Regions from separate parts of the Streptomyces sp. NPDC012888 genome, predicted to be linked through region 2. Evidence: riboswitches for the same ligand, from Rfam matches in the RefSeq annotation. Region 2 holds a riboswitch; each other region holds the start of a gene.
What was found. A riboswitch is a leader RNA that binds a small molecule or an ion and turns the genes downstream of it on or off. The one in region 2 is predicted to bind cobalamin.
Positions count from the first base shown of each region.

Region 1: it holds a riboswitch for cobalamin, as region 2 does, so the genes downstream of both, ACFY61_RS23310 (ABC transporter substrate-binding protein) here and ACFY61_RS07670 (energy-coupling factor ABC transporter permease) in region 2, are expected to answer to the same signal.
Region 3: it holds a riboswitch for cobalamin, as region 2 does, so the genes downstream of both, ACFY61_RS08670 (ribonucleoside-diphosphate reductase subunit alpha) here and ACFY61_RS07670 (energy-coupling factor ABC transporter permease) in region 2, are expected to answer to the same signal.

Region 1 is NZ_JBIBBM010000014.1:16,578-20,590, forward strand. It holds gene ACFY61_RS23300 (T4 RnlA family RNA ligase) at 1-532, shown strand, start outside; gene ACFY61_RS23305 (AAA family ATPase) at 537-1,454, shown strand; cobalamin riboswitch at 1,524-1,663, shown strand; gene ACFY61_RS23310 (ABC transporter substrate-binding protein) at 1,704-2,690, shown strand; gene ACFY61_RS23315 (FecCD family ABC transporter permease) at 2,723-3,763, shown strand; gene ACFY61_RS23320 (ABC transporter ATP-binding protein) at 3,760-4,013, shown strand, end outside.
Region 2 is NZ_JBIBBM010000004.1:52,601-56,613, forward strand. It holds gene ACFY61_RS07660 (hypothetical protein) at 1-637, opposite strand, end outside; gene ACFY61_RS07665 (hypothetical protein) at 788-1,321, shown strand; cobalamin riboswitch at 1,414-1,628, shown strand; gene ACFY61_RS07670 (energy-coupling factor ABC transporter permease) at 1,657-2,343, shown strand; gene ACFY61_RS07675 (energy-coupling factor ABC transporter substrate-binding protein) at 2,352-2,678, shown strand; gene cbiQ (cobalt ECF transporter T component CbiQ) at 2,683-3,432, shown strand; gene ACFY61_RS07685 (energy-coupling factor ABC transporter ATP-binding protein) at 3,426-4,013, shown strand, end outside.
Region 3 is NZ_JBIBBM010000004.1:274,545-278,557, forward strand. It holds gene ACFY61_RS08650 (carbon starvation CstA family protein) at 1-371, shown strand, start outside; gene ACFY61_RS08655 (YbdD/YjiX family protein) at 368-565, shown strand; gene ACFY61_RS08660 (Uma2 family endonuclease) at 623-1,207, opposite strand; gene ACFY61_RS08665 (GNAT family N-acetyltransferase) at 1,286-1,801, shown strand; cobalamin riboswitch at 1,823-1,966, shown strand; gene ACFY61_RS08670 (ribonucleoside-diphosphate reductase subunit alpha) at 2,119-4,013, shown strand, end outside.

The sequences.
Region 1 (4,013 bases), on a different contig from region 2:
CACCGACGCCGAGGGGTGGGTGCTGCGCTTCGCGTCGGGCGTCCGCGCCAAGGCGAAGATCGCCGAGTACGTGCGGCTGCACAAGGTCCTGACGGGCGTGACGGAGCGGGACATCTGGCGCAGCCACGGCGTCCAGCGGTTCGCCGGAACGTCCGTCAAACGCCTGGCCCAGGGCCTGGGCTGCTCGGTCGCGGAGCTCGGCGGAGCCGGTGCCGCCGGCGGCGGCCGCCCGCTGGACGCCCTGCTGGAGCAGGTGCCGGACGAGTTCGACGCCTGGGTGCGCGGCGTGATCCGGCGCCTGGAGGACGAGGCGGCGGCACGCGAGCGCGCCATCGACGAGGCCTACGCCGGCGTCTGTCATCTGGCCGGCGACCGGGGCGCGTTCGCCCGCGCCGTCAAGACCCTGCCCGTGGACCCGGGCATCCGGGCCGCCCTGTTCCTCCGGCTCGACGGCCGCCCGACGGACCTGCTGGTCTGGCGGGCCGTCCGGCCGGAAGCGGCGGACCCCTTCACCACCGACGAGGAGAACTGAGACCGTGCCCGTGGTTCACGTCATGACGGGTCTGCCCGCCTCCGGGAAGACCACGGCCGCCCGCCGGCTGCAGGCGGAGGCCGGGGGCCGGATGCGCCGCGTCAACCTGGACGACCTCCGCGCCATGCTGGACGTGCCGGCGCCCGAACGCGGCCGCTCGCACGCGCACGAGCGGACGGTCCTGGAGATCCAGGACGCGGCGGTCCGGTCGGCGGTCGAGGGCGGTTTCGACGTGGTCGTCGACAACACCCACCTCACCCCGCACGTGCCCAAACGCCTGAAGGCGGCCGTCACCGGGCTCGGCGCGGAGTTCGCGGTGCACGACTTCACCGACGTACCGGTGGAGGAGTGCGTACGCCGGGACGCCGCCCGTGAGCGGCCCGTCGGCGAGGAGATCATCCGCATCCTCGCCGACAAGCACGTCAAGGCGCGCCGCGGCGGCTGGCGCCTCACCGCCCAATGGCTGGCCGACTCCCCGGCGGGCACCCCGTACACGGCCGACCCGGCCCTGCCGTCCGCGGTGATGTGCGACATCGACGGGACGCTCGCACTGCGCGGCGACCGCGGCCCGTACGACTTCACCCGCTGCGACGAGGACCTCCTCAACGTGTCGGTGCGACAGGCCCTGCGGGCCTTCCGGGCCGCCGAGAACGACCGGATCGTCCTCCTGTCCGGCCGCAGCGAGGACCACCGGGACATCACCGAGGCCTGGCTGGCCCGCCACGAAGTGCCGTACGACGAGCTGTGGATGCGGGCGTCCGACGACGGCCGCAGCGACGACATCGTCAAGGCGGAACTGTTCGACGCCCACGTGCGGCACCGCTACGCGGTGCGCGTCTCGCTCGACGACCGCGACCGCGTGGTGGCCCTGTGGCGCCGCATGGGCCTGCCGACCTGGCAGGTCAACTACGGCAACTTCTGAGGGCGTACGGGCAGGGGAGCCGGCCGTCGCGCGAGGCCCGTCGGGCGGGCACACCGTCAGCGGCCGCGCCGTCTGGCAGACTTGGCGCGTCACCCCGGGCGGTGCAGGACAGGAAACCGGTGCGATTCCGGTGCGGTCCCGCCACTGTGACCGGCTCCCCCTCGCGGGGAGCCGGGAGTCAGACACTGACGCACCGCCCCCTCACATCGACCAGGGGACGAGGATCCCCCGGAGAGGCCCGGCTTCGCCATGTCGTTGTCCCGCTCGGCCGCCCTGCGCGCCCTGCTCCCGCTCACCCTCCTGATACCGCTGGCCGGCTGCGCCGACGACGGCCCCCGCGACGTCCCGCCCGGCAAGGCCGCGCCCGGGTTCCCGTACACCGTCGCCAACTGCGGGGTCAGCACCACCTTCGAGGCCCCGCCCGAGCGGGCCGTCACCCTGAACCAGCACGCCACCGAGATCCTGCTGGCCCTCGGCCTCCAGGACCGGATGGCCGGCACCGCCTACCTCGACGACTCCGTGCTCCCCGCCTACAAGCCCGCCTACGAGCGGATCAAGGTGCTGGCCAAGGAGTACCCGTCCAAGGAGGTGCTGCTCTCCGCCGACCCCGACTTCGTGTACGGCGGCTACTCCTCGGCCTTCGACAAGGGCGCCGGCCGCGACCGCGACGGCCTGGAGAAGAGCGGGATCCACACCCGGCTCAGCGTCGAGTACTGCACCAAGGGCCCCGTCGGCATCGAGCAGTTGAACACCGAGATCACCGAGGTCGCCCGGACCTTCGGCGTCCCCGAGCGCGGGCAGAAGCTCCTGGAGGACCAGCGCCGCCGCATCGACGCGGTCGCCGCCAGGGTCGGGACGCGGCCCAAGCCGTCCGTCTTCGTGTACGACTCGGGAGAGGGCTCCGCCTTCACCTCCGGCGGCTACGGCATCGGCAACGAGATCCTCGACCGGGCCGGCGGCACCAACGTGTTCGCCGACCTCAAGGACACCTTCGGCGACGTCTCCTGGGAGAAGGTCGTCGAGCGCAAGCCCGAGGTCGTCCTCATCTACGACTACGGGAAGACCAGCGTCGAGGCGAAGAAGCAGCGGCTGCTGAACGACCCGGCCCTCGCCGAGGTGCCGGCCGTCAAGAACAAGCGGTTCGTGGTGCTGCCGCTGTCCTCGGCCGTGCTCGGCGTACGGGTCGCCGACGCCGTCGAGTCCCTGGCCGGCCAGCTCCACCCGGGCACGCGGTGAGCCCGGGCCGGGCCGTGCCCGGCACCCTCCCCCTGCCGGCGGAGCGCTCCCGGGCCGGTCTGCGCACGGCGCTGGCCGTCCCGCTGCTGGTCGCGGCCCTGCTCGCGGCCGCGGTCGCCGGGCTCGCGCTCGGCCCGGTACGGATCGCGCCGGGCCGGGTGCTGGACATCCTGCTGGCCGGACCGGACCGGCCCGGCGGCGCCTTCGCCACCATCGTGTGGGACGTCCGCCTGCCGCGGGTGGTGCTCGGCGCGGTCGTCGGCGCCGGACTGGCCGTCACCGGGACCGTGCTCCAGGCCCTGGTGCGCAACCGGCTCGCCGACCCGTTCCTGCTCGGCGCGTCCTCCGGGGCCTCCGCCGGCGCGGTGCTGGCCGTCGTACTCGGCGCCGGGGCGGCGGCCGGACTCGGCATGCCGCTCGCGGCCTTCGGCGGCGCCCTCGTCGCGCTGATCGCCGTGTACGCGATGGCGCGGCGCGGCGGCACGATGACCACCGGCCGGCTGGTACTGGCCGGAGTGGCCGTGCAGTACGTCCTGTCCGCGTTCACCAGCCTGGTCCTGGTGCTCGCCGCCACCGCCGACGAGGTCCGCTCGGTGCTGTTCTGGACCCTCGGCGGCCTCGGCGGGGCCCGCTGGGACGAACTGGCGCTCCCCACCGCCGCCCTGGCCGTCGGTACCGGTCTGCTGCTGGCCCTGGCCCGGCCGCTGGACCTGCTGCTGGCCGGCGACGAGGGGGCCCGCACCCTCGGCCTGGACACCGGCCGGTTCCGGGCCGCCGTGTTCGTGCTCACCTCGCTCGTGATCGGAGTGCTGGTGGCGTACAGCGGGGCGATCGGCTTCGTCGGGCTGATGGTGCCGCACGCCGCCCGGATGTGGGTGGGCGCCGGTCACCGGGCGCTGCTGCCGGTGGTCGCACTGGCCGGGGCGGTGTTCCTGACGCTGGCCGACCTGGTCGCCCGTACGGCCGCCGCGCCGGAGGAGATCCCGGTCGGGGTCGTCACCGCTCTGGTCGGGGGGCCCGTCTTCCTGTGGCTGCTGCGACGGTCCTCGCGGGCCGAGGGGGTGCTGGGATGACCGCCGTGACCGTGCCGGACGTACGGCCGGAGCCGGAGCCGGAGCCGGAGCGGGGGCCGGTGCCCGTCGCCCTGGCCGTGGAGGGCCTGACCTACGGGACGGCCGGGAGGGTGCTGCTGGACTCCGTGGACCTCACGGCCCGGCCCGGTGAGACCGTGGGTGTGGTCGGCCCCAACGGCAGCGGCAAGACCACGCTGCTGCGCTGCGTGTACGGGGCCCTGAGGCCCGGCGGCGGCCGGATCCTGGTCGA
Region 2 (4,013 bases):
GCTGGGTGAGGTCGACCCGGGCCGGCAGCGAGGTCTGGCCGGTCAGGACGGTGCTGTAGCGCAGGTTCGGCGGGGTCAGCCCGGCGTTCACCGAGATGCCCGCCCCGGTGGCCTTGAGGGTCAGCAGGTTGGTGGCCCACTCCCCGTTCAGCAGCAGGGCGACGAAGTACTGGCCGGGCTCGGCGGTGAACGGCTTGGTCAGGGCGAACGGCTTGGCGATCGGCTCGGTCATCAGCTGCGGCGAGATGTCCGCGGTGGCGGCCCGCAGGGTGCCGGACGCGTCGTACACCCCGAGGTAGCAGTCGGCCAGCCTGGCGCCAGGGTCGATCCCGGCCAGGCCGAGCCAGATGTTGGACCAGGGGGTGCGTTCCCGCAGGACGATCCGTACCAGGGTGATCCGGCCGCCGACCCCGGCCGAGGACTGGGCCGTGACGTGTCCGGCGTCGTTCGGGTCGCCCGTCCAGGCCAGCAGGTTCTGGTCCTGCGGCCGCGGCTCCGGGTCGAGCCGCTCGGCGCCGCTCTGGACCGGCGGGGGCGTCGCGGGGCCCGGCGGCGCGGCCGGGGCGGTGCAGCCAGCCAGCAGGGCCGCGGCGAGGGTGGCGGCCGCCAGGCCGGCGGCGGTACGGGTGGTGCGCATGGTCCCCCCTGAGACACACGGGTTGCTGTGGGGGACATGGTCTCAGCTGCCGCACGGGCCGCCTTGGCGCGGTGGGAACCGTACGGCGCCGACGGGTGTCTTCACGGGTGTCAGCTCTGTCCCCTTCATCCGGAGAAACCGGGGGACGTCATGGATCACCTCCTTCGCATACGCCGTCGGCAGCTCGTGGCGCTGGTCACGGGTGCCCTCCTCACCGCCGGAGTCGGCCTGGCCGCTCCGGCCTCGGCACGGATCCCGTCCGCGGCCCCGGCCGCGGCCCTCACCCAGACACCTCAGGTGGTGAACGCCCGCTGGGGCGGCCACTGCACCTTCGACCGGCTGGTCATCGACGTCAAGGGCTACGTGCCCGAGGTCGGCGTCCGCCGCGCGGCCAAGCTGTACTACGACGGGTCCGGCAAGCCGGTCCCGCTCGCCGGGAAGTACTTCCTGGAGATCAGGCTGCATCCCGCCCAGGCCCACGACGACGCCGGCCGCTCCGTCTACCGGGGGCCCAAGCTCCTGCGGATCTGGCTGCCCAAGCTCAAGGGCATCGCCATGACCGGCGACTACGAGGGATACGTGACCTTCGGCGCCGCCTTCGACACGTATCCGGTCTACAAGTCGCATCGGCTGCACGGGCCGGAACGGTTCGTGCTGGACGTCGCCCACCGCAACGTCTGCTGAACACCGGGCCCGGCCCGCGGGACACCGCGGGCCGGGTGACCGCAGGCACTCGGAGGCGCGGCAGGGCAAACGCCCCGGTATGTGACGGGCGGGTTGTGACGACTCCTCATGGACCACTACTGTCGTCTGGCCTTGGTGTTCGGGAAACCGGTGGAAAACCGGTGCGGCCCTCGCCACTGTGATCGGGAAGTCCGGCTCCATCCCTCGGGAAGCCACTGGGCTGTCGGGAGACCGGCTGCCCGGGAAGGCGGAGTCAGGGCGGCAGCACCCGTGAGCCAGGAGACCGGCCGGGGCGCGTTGTCCATCCACGAGGTGCTGGAGAGGTCTCCCCACTCATGCATATCGCCGAGGGCTTCCTGCCCCCTCTGCACGCGGCCGCCTGGGGCGCCGCATCCGCTCCCTTCGTCGTCCACGGGGTCCGCGCGCTGACGCGCGAGGTGAAGGCCAACCCCGAGAGCACCCTCCTGCTCGGCGCGGCCGGAGCGTTCACCTTCGTCCTGTCCGCCCTGAAGATCCCCTCCGTGACGGGCAGTTGCTCCCACCCGACGGGCACGGGCCTGGGCGCCATACTCTTCCGGCCGCCGATCATGGCGGTGCTCGGCACGATCACCCTGCTGTTCCAGTCGCTGCTGCTGGCGCACGGCGGACTGACCACCCTGGGCGCCAACGTCTTCTCCATGGCCATCGCCGGCCCCTGGGCGGGCTACGCGGCCTACCGGCTGCTCAGGAAGTCCGGCACCCCGCTGATGGTCTCGGTGTTCTTCGGCGCCTTCCTCGCCGACCTGGTCACCTACTGCGTGACCTCGGTCCAGCTGGCGCTGGCCTTCCCCGACCCGGGCAGCGGCTTCGCGGGCGCGCTCGCCAAGTTCGGCGGCATCTTCGCGGTCACCCAGATCCCCCTGGCGGTCAGCGAGGGCCTGCTCACCGTCCTGGTGATGCGGCTGCTGATGCAGTCCAGCAAGTCGGACCTGGTCCGGCTGGGTGTCGCCACGTTCACGAAGAAGCAGGAGGCCACGGTCTGATGGCGGGCATGTCGAAGAACGCGAAGATCAACTGGCTGCTGCTGCTCGTGGTGGCCGCGCTGGCCGTCCTGCCGCTCGCGCTGGGGCTGGGCGAGGGCAAGGAGGAGCCGTTCACCGGCGCCGACGCGCAGGCGGAGGCGGCGATCACCGAGTTGCGGCCGGACTACGAGCCGTGGTTCTCCCCGCTGTACGAACCGCCCTCCGGGGAGGTCGAGTCGGCGCTGTTCGCGCTGCAGGCGGCGATCGGCGCGGGCGTGCTCGCGTACTACTTCGGTCTGCGCCGCGGCCGCCGGCAGGGCGCGGCCGCCGCCGGGAACACCACCGCGGAGTCCTGAATCCGTGCTGCCGATCGACGCGGCCGCGCACAGCAGCCGCTGGCGGCGCCGCCACCCCCTGGAGAAGGCCCTGCTGGGCCTGGGGCTGACGGTCAGCGCCGTCTCCCTGCCGGCCTGGCCCGGCGGGCCGCTGGTGGCCGCCGCCACCCTCACGGTGCTGCTGGGCCCGGCCGGGGTCTCGGGGCGGCAGCTGTGGCGGGCGTTCCGGCTGCCGCTGGGCTTCTGCCTGACCGGGGCCGTGCCGCTGCTGTTCGCGGTGGGCGGCCCGGCCGGCTGGGTGTCGCTGGCCCCGGACGGACCCCGGCACGCGGCGGAACTGCTGCTGCGCACCTCGGGCGCCTCGCTGGGGGTGCTGCTGTTCGCGTTCACCACGCCGGTCTCGGACGTGCTGCCGCGGCTGGTCCGGGCGGGGGTGCCGGCGCCGGTGGTGGACGTCGCGCTGGTGATGTACCGGATCGGTTTCCTGCTGCTGGACTCGCTGGCGCAGGTCCGCCGGGCCCAGGCCGCGCGCCTCGGCCACACCGGCCGGGCGGCGCTGTGGCGTTCGGTGGCCGGACTCGCCGCCACCGCGTTCGTCCGCGCCTTCGACCGTGCCGGGCGGCTGCAGTCCGGGCTGGCCGGGCGCGGCTACGACGGCACGCTGCGCGTACTGGTCCCGGACGCCGAGGTGTCGTGGCGGTTCCTGGCCGCGTCGGCGGCCCTGCTGGGAGCGGTGGTCTCGCTCACGCTCGTACTGGAAGGCATGTGGTGGTGAAACCGGTCGTGGAGCTGTCGGGGGCGAGTTACGCCTACGAGGACGGCCCCGAGGTGCTGTCCGGGGTGGACTTCGGGATCGCCGAGGGCCGGGCGCTGGCCCTGCTCGGCCGCAACGGCAGTGGCAAGACCACGCTGATGCGGCTGCTCAGCGGTGGTCTGCGGCCGGCGTCGGGCCGGCTGCTGTTGGACGGCTCGCCGGTGGCGTACGACCGGGCCGGGCTGACCCGGCTGCGGACCTCCGTGCAGCTGGTCGTGCAGGACCCGGACGACCAGCTGTTCGCGGCCTCGGTGGAGCAGGACGTGTCCTTCGGGCCGCTGAACCTGGGCCTGCCGGAGCCGGAGGTCCGGGCCCGGGTCGAGGAGGCCCTGTCCGCCCTGGACATCACCGCCCTGCGGGACCGCCCCACGCACCTGCTCTCCTACGGCCAGCGCAAGCGGGCGGCGATCGCGGGGGCGGTGGCGATGCGGCCGCGGGTGCTGGTGCTGGACGAGCCGACGGCCGGGCTGGACCCGGACGGGCAGGAGCGGCTGCTGGCGGTGCTGGCGAGCCTGACGGACACGACGGTGGTCATGGCCACG
Region 3 (4,013 bases), 220 kb from region 2:
TCTTCTCGGAGGACGTGAAGGTCGGCTTCTTCGCGCAGCGCGACAAGTACCAGGCCGGCATCGACGCGGACAAGGTGCTGCCGCCCGCGAAGTCGATGGACGACATGCACACGGTGGTCACCAACGCCACCGTCGACGGCGTCCTGTGCGCCCTCTTCGCACTGCTGATCATCGTGGTGCTCGCCGACGCGGCCCGCACCTGCGTCAAGGCCGTCAGGAAGCCGGAGTCGGTGCGCCTCGCCGAGGTGCCGTGGAGCGAGTCGAAGATCGTCGCCCCGGCCGGACTGTTCCCGACGGCCGAGGAGAAGGCGGAACTCGCCGCGGCCGGACGCGACTCGGACGGCGGCCACGTCAAGGAGCCGGTGGGATGACCACCCTGCGGGAGCGGCTGGCCAAGGTCCGGTACTACGTCCGGGAGTTCTCCGGCGAGGCGGCCTACGACCGTTACGTCGCCCACGCCCGCGCCCACGACCCGGACGCCGAGGTCATGACCCGGCGCGCCTTCGAGCGCGCCCGGGTCGACGCCCGCGAGGCGGACCCCCGCGAGGGCTTCCGCTGCTGCTGAGCGGCGTACACGTGAAGGGCCCCGCCGATCCGGCGGGGCCCTATTGCCTGCGGGGCGTCAGCGCACCCACTCCTTGAGGGGCTCGGACGGAAAGGTGAAGCCGACCGGGGCCGGCAGTTCCACGTCCTTGCCGAAGGGAACGGTACGAACCGTCTCGTACCGCTGTCCGTCGGGCTCGCTGTGGACGCTCACCAGGCACTTGTCGCGGTCGATCAGCAGGTAGACGGGGATCCCCGTCTCCGCGTACGCGCGGGGTTTCTCCTTGCGGTCGCGCCGATCGGTGTCCGAGTCGTACGAGGTGACCTCGACGACCATCCGGACCGGAGCGGGGTCGGCCCACTCCCCCTGGCCCTCAAAGGCATCGTCCGGAGCCAGGGATCCGTCCGGCCGCGCCCTGCCCGAGCCGTATTGCTCCACCTTGATTCCGCGCTCGACGTGCAGCCACAACTCGGGCCGGTGCTGGATGCAGATGCGGGCGAGCCACACCATGATCCGGTCGTGATCCCCGTCCGGCACCGCCTTGACCCCCAGCTTCCCGTCGATGAACTCCAGTCGCAGCCCCTCCACCTCCCGAGCGACTGTCCGCGCGACGGACTCGAACTCCTCGGTCAGCATGTGGGGACGGTCGGTCATGACGCTCATGCCTCGCTCGCCTTCCTCGACGGTGCTGTCTTCGACGATAGCGCCGCCCATCGGCACCGGTGCGTGACACTCGTCCACATGGACATCGCGATCAGGGAGGCAAGGCCCGAGGAGTACGAAGCCCTCGGGGAGATCACCGCGCAGGCCTACGTCGGCGACGGGCTGCTCGACGCCAACCCCGACGGGTACTACCTCGGGGTGCTGCGGGACGTGGCCGCGCGGGCCGAGGACTCCGAGGTGCTCGTCGCCGTGCGCGAGGACGGGACCCTGCTCGGCGGGGTGGCCTTCGCCCCGCCCGGCAGCCGCTACTGCGACATCGCCGGCCCGGACGAGGCCGAGTTCCGGATGCTGGCCGTGGCCCGCGAGGGCCGCGGGCAGGGCGTCGGCGAGGCGCTCGTACGGGCCTGCGTCGAGCGGGCCAGGGCCGTCGACGGCGTCCGGGCCCTGGTGCTCTCCACCCAGCCGGCCATGCGCGCCGCACACCGGATCTACGGCCGGCTGGGCTTCGTGCGGACCCCCGGGCGGGACTGGTCACCCGTCCCCGGCGTGCCGCTGATCACCTACTCGCTGGAGCTGTACGGACCCGATCAGTAGCCGGACCGCCGACCGCGCGACACAACATGTGGGGGTGGCAGCACGGGGCCGCCCCCACATGTATGCTCATCCTCGCTGTCGACGCAGGGGAATCCGGTGAGAATCCGGAACTGTCCCGCAACGGTATGAGAAGTCCGACTACCTGCCGACGGTGCGCCCGGGTACGACCGTCCCGGGTGCCGACACGTCCGGGCCTCGCGGTTGGGCCGGTGGACGCCGTGCGGTGCGCTCGCTTCCTGTCAGCCACGCCCGCACGCGCGCTGCCTCGCGCCCGACCCGCAGGGACTTCCGGAGCCGAGCGAGGGAGAGCTCCCCCTGTGACCACCGCGCCTGCCGCACCGCGCGCCGAGTCCGCCGACCCGTCTTCCCACGGGACCGAGGGACCGGGGGCCGCACTGCTGCGGACTCTCACCGAGCTGACGGCCGACCTGCCCGACACCGACCCCGGCCGGGTGGCCGCCGCCGCGCTGCGCGGCCGCAGCGCCGACGCGGACGAGGCGGAACTGCGCGGCCTCGCCACCGAGGCGGCCGCCGGGCTGATCTCCGAGGACCCTGCCTACTCCCGGCTGGCCGCGCGCCTGCTGACGCTCGCCATCGCCGAGGAGGCCGCCGGCCAGGGCGCGACCTCGTTCTCCGCCTCCGTGGCCGTCGGCCACCGCGAGGGCCTGATCGCCGACCGCACCGCCGGGTTCGTCAGCGCCCACGCCGCCCGCCTCGACGCACTGGTCGACGCCTCCCTCGCCGCCGGCGCGGACGACCGCTTCGGCTTCTTCGGCCTGCGCACCCTGCACAGCCGCTACCTGCTGCGCCACCCGATCACCCGGCAGGTCATCGAGACCCCGCAGCACTTCATGCTGCGCGTCGCCTGCGGCCTCGCGGAGGACGACGGCGTCCGCGCGGTCGAGGAAGTCACCTCCCTCTACGGGCTGATGAGCCGGCTGGACTACCTGCCCTCCTCCCCCACCCTCTTCAACTCCGGCACCCGGCACCCGCAGATGTCCTCCTGCTACCTGCTGGACTCCCCGCTGGACGAGCTCGACTCGATCTACGACCGCTACCACCAGGTGGCCCGGCTGTCGAAGCACGCGGGCGGCATCGGCCTGTCGTACTCCCGGATCCGCGCCCGCGGCTCGCTGATCCGCGGCACCAACGGCCACTCCAACGGCATCGTCCCGTTCCTGAAGACCCTCGACGCCTCCGTCGCCGCGGTGAACCAGGGCGGCCGCCGCAAGGGCGCCGCCGCCGTCTACCTGGAGACCTGGCACGCCGACATCGAGGAGTTCCTGGAGCTCCGCGACAACACCGGCGAGGACGCCCGCCGCACCCACAACCTCAACCTGGCGCACTGGATCCCCGACGAGTTCATGCGGCGCGTCAACGCCGACGCCGAGTGGTCGCTGTTCTCCCCGGCCGACGTGCCCGAGCTGGTCGACCTGTACGGCGCGGAGTTCGACGCCGCGTACGTCAAGGCCGAGCAGGCCGGCCTGGCCCGGAAGACCATGCCCGCCCGCGAGCTGTACGGCCGGATGATGCGCACGCTCGCGCAGACCGGCCAGGGCTGGATGACCTTCAAGGACGCCTCCAACCGGACCGCCAACCAGACCGCGCTGCCCGGCGCCGTGGTCCACTCCTCCAACCTCTGCACCGAGATCATCGAGGTCACCGACGACGGCGAGACGGCCGTCTGCAACCTCGGCTCGGTCAACCTCGGCGCGTTCGTGGACGCGGCGGCCGGCGGGATGGACTGGGAGCGGCTGGACGAGACCGTCCGTACCGCCGTCACCTTCCTCGACCGCGTGGTCGACATCAACTTCTACCCGACCGAGCAGGCCGGCCGGTCCAACGCCCGGTGGCGGCCGGTGGGCCTGGGCGCCATGGGCCTGCAGGACGTCTTCTTCAAGCTGCGCCTGCCCTTCGACTCCGCCGCGGCCAGGGAGCTGTCCACGCGCATCGCCGAGCGGATCATGCTCGCCGCGTACGAGGCGTCCACCGACCTTGCCGAGCGGCACGGCCCGCTGCCGGCCTGGGAGCAGACCCGTACCGCGCAGGGCGTACTGCACCCCGACCACTACGGCGTCACGCACCACTGGCCGGAGCGCTGGGCGGCGCTCCGCACCCGGATGGCCGCGACCGGCCTGCGCAACTCGCTGCTCCTCGCGATCGCCCCGACCGCGACCATCGCCTCCATCGCCGGCGTCTACGAGTGCATCGA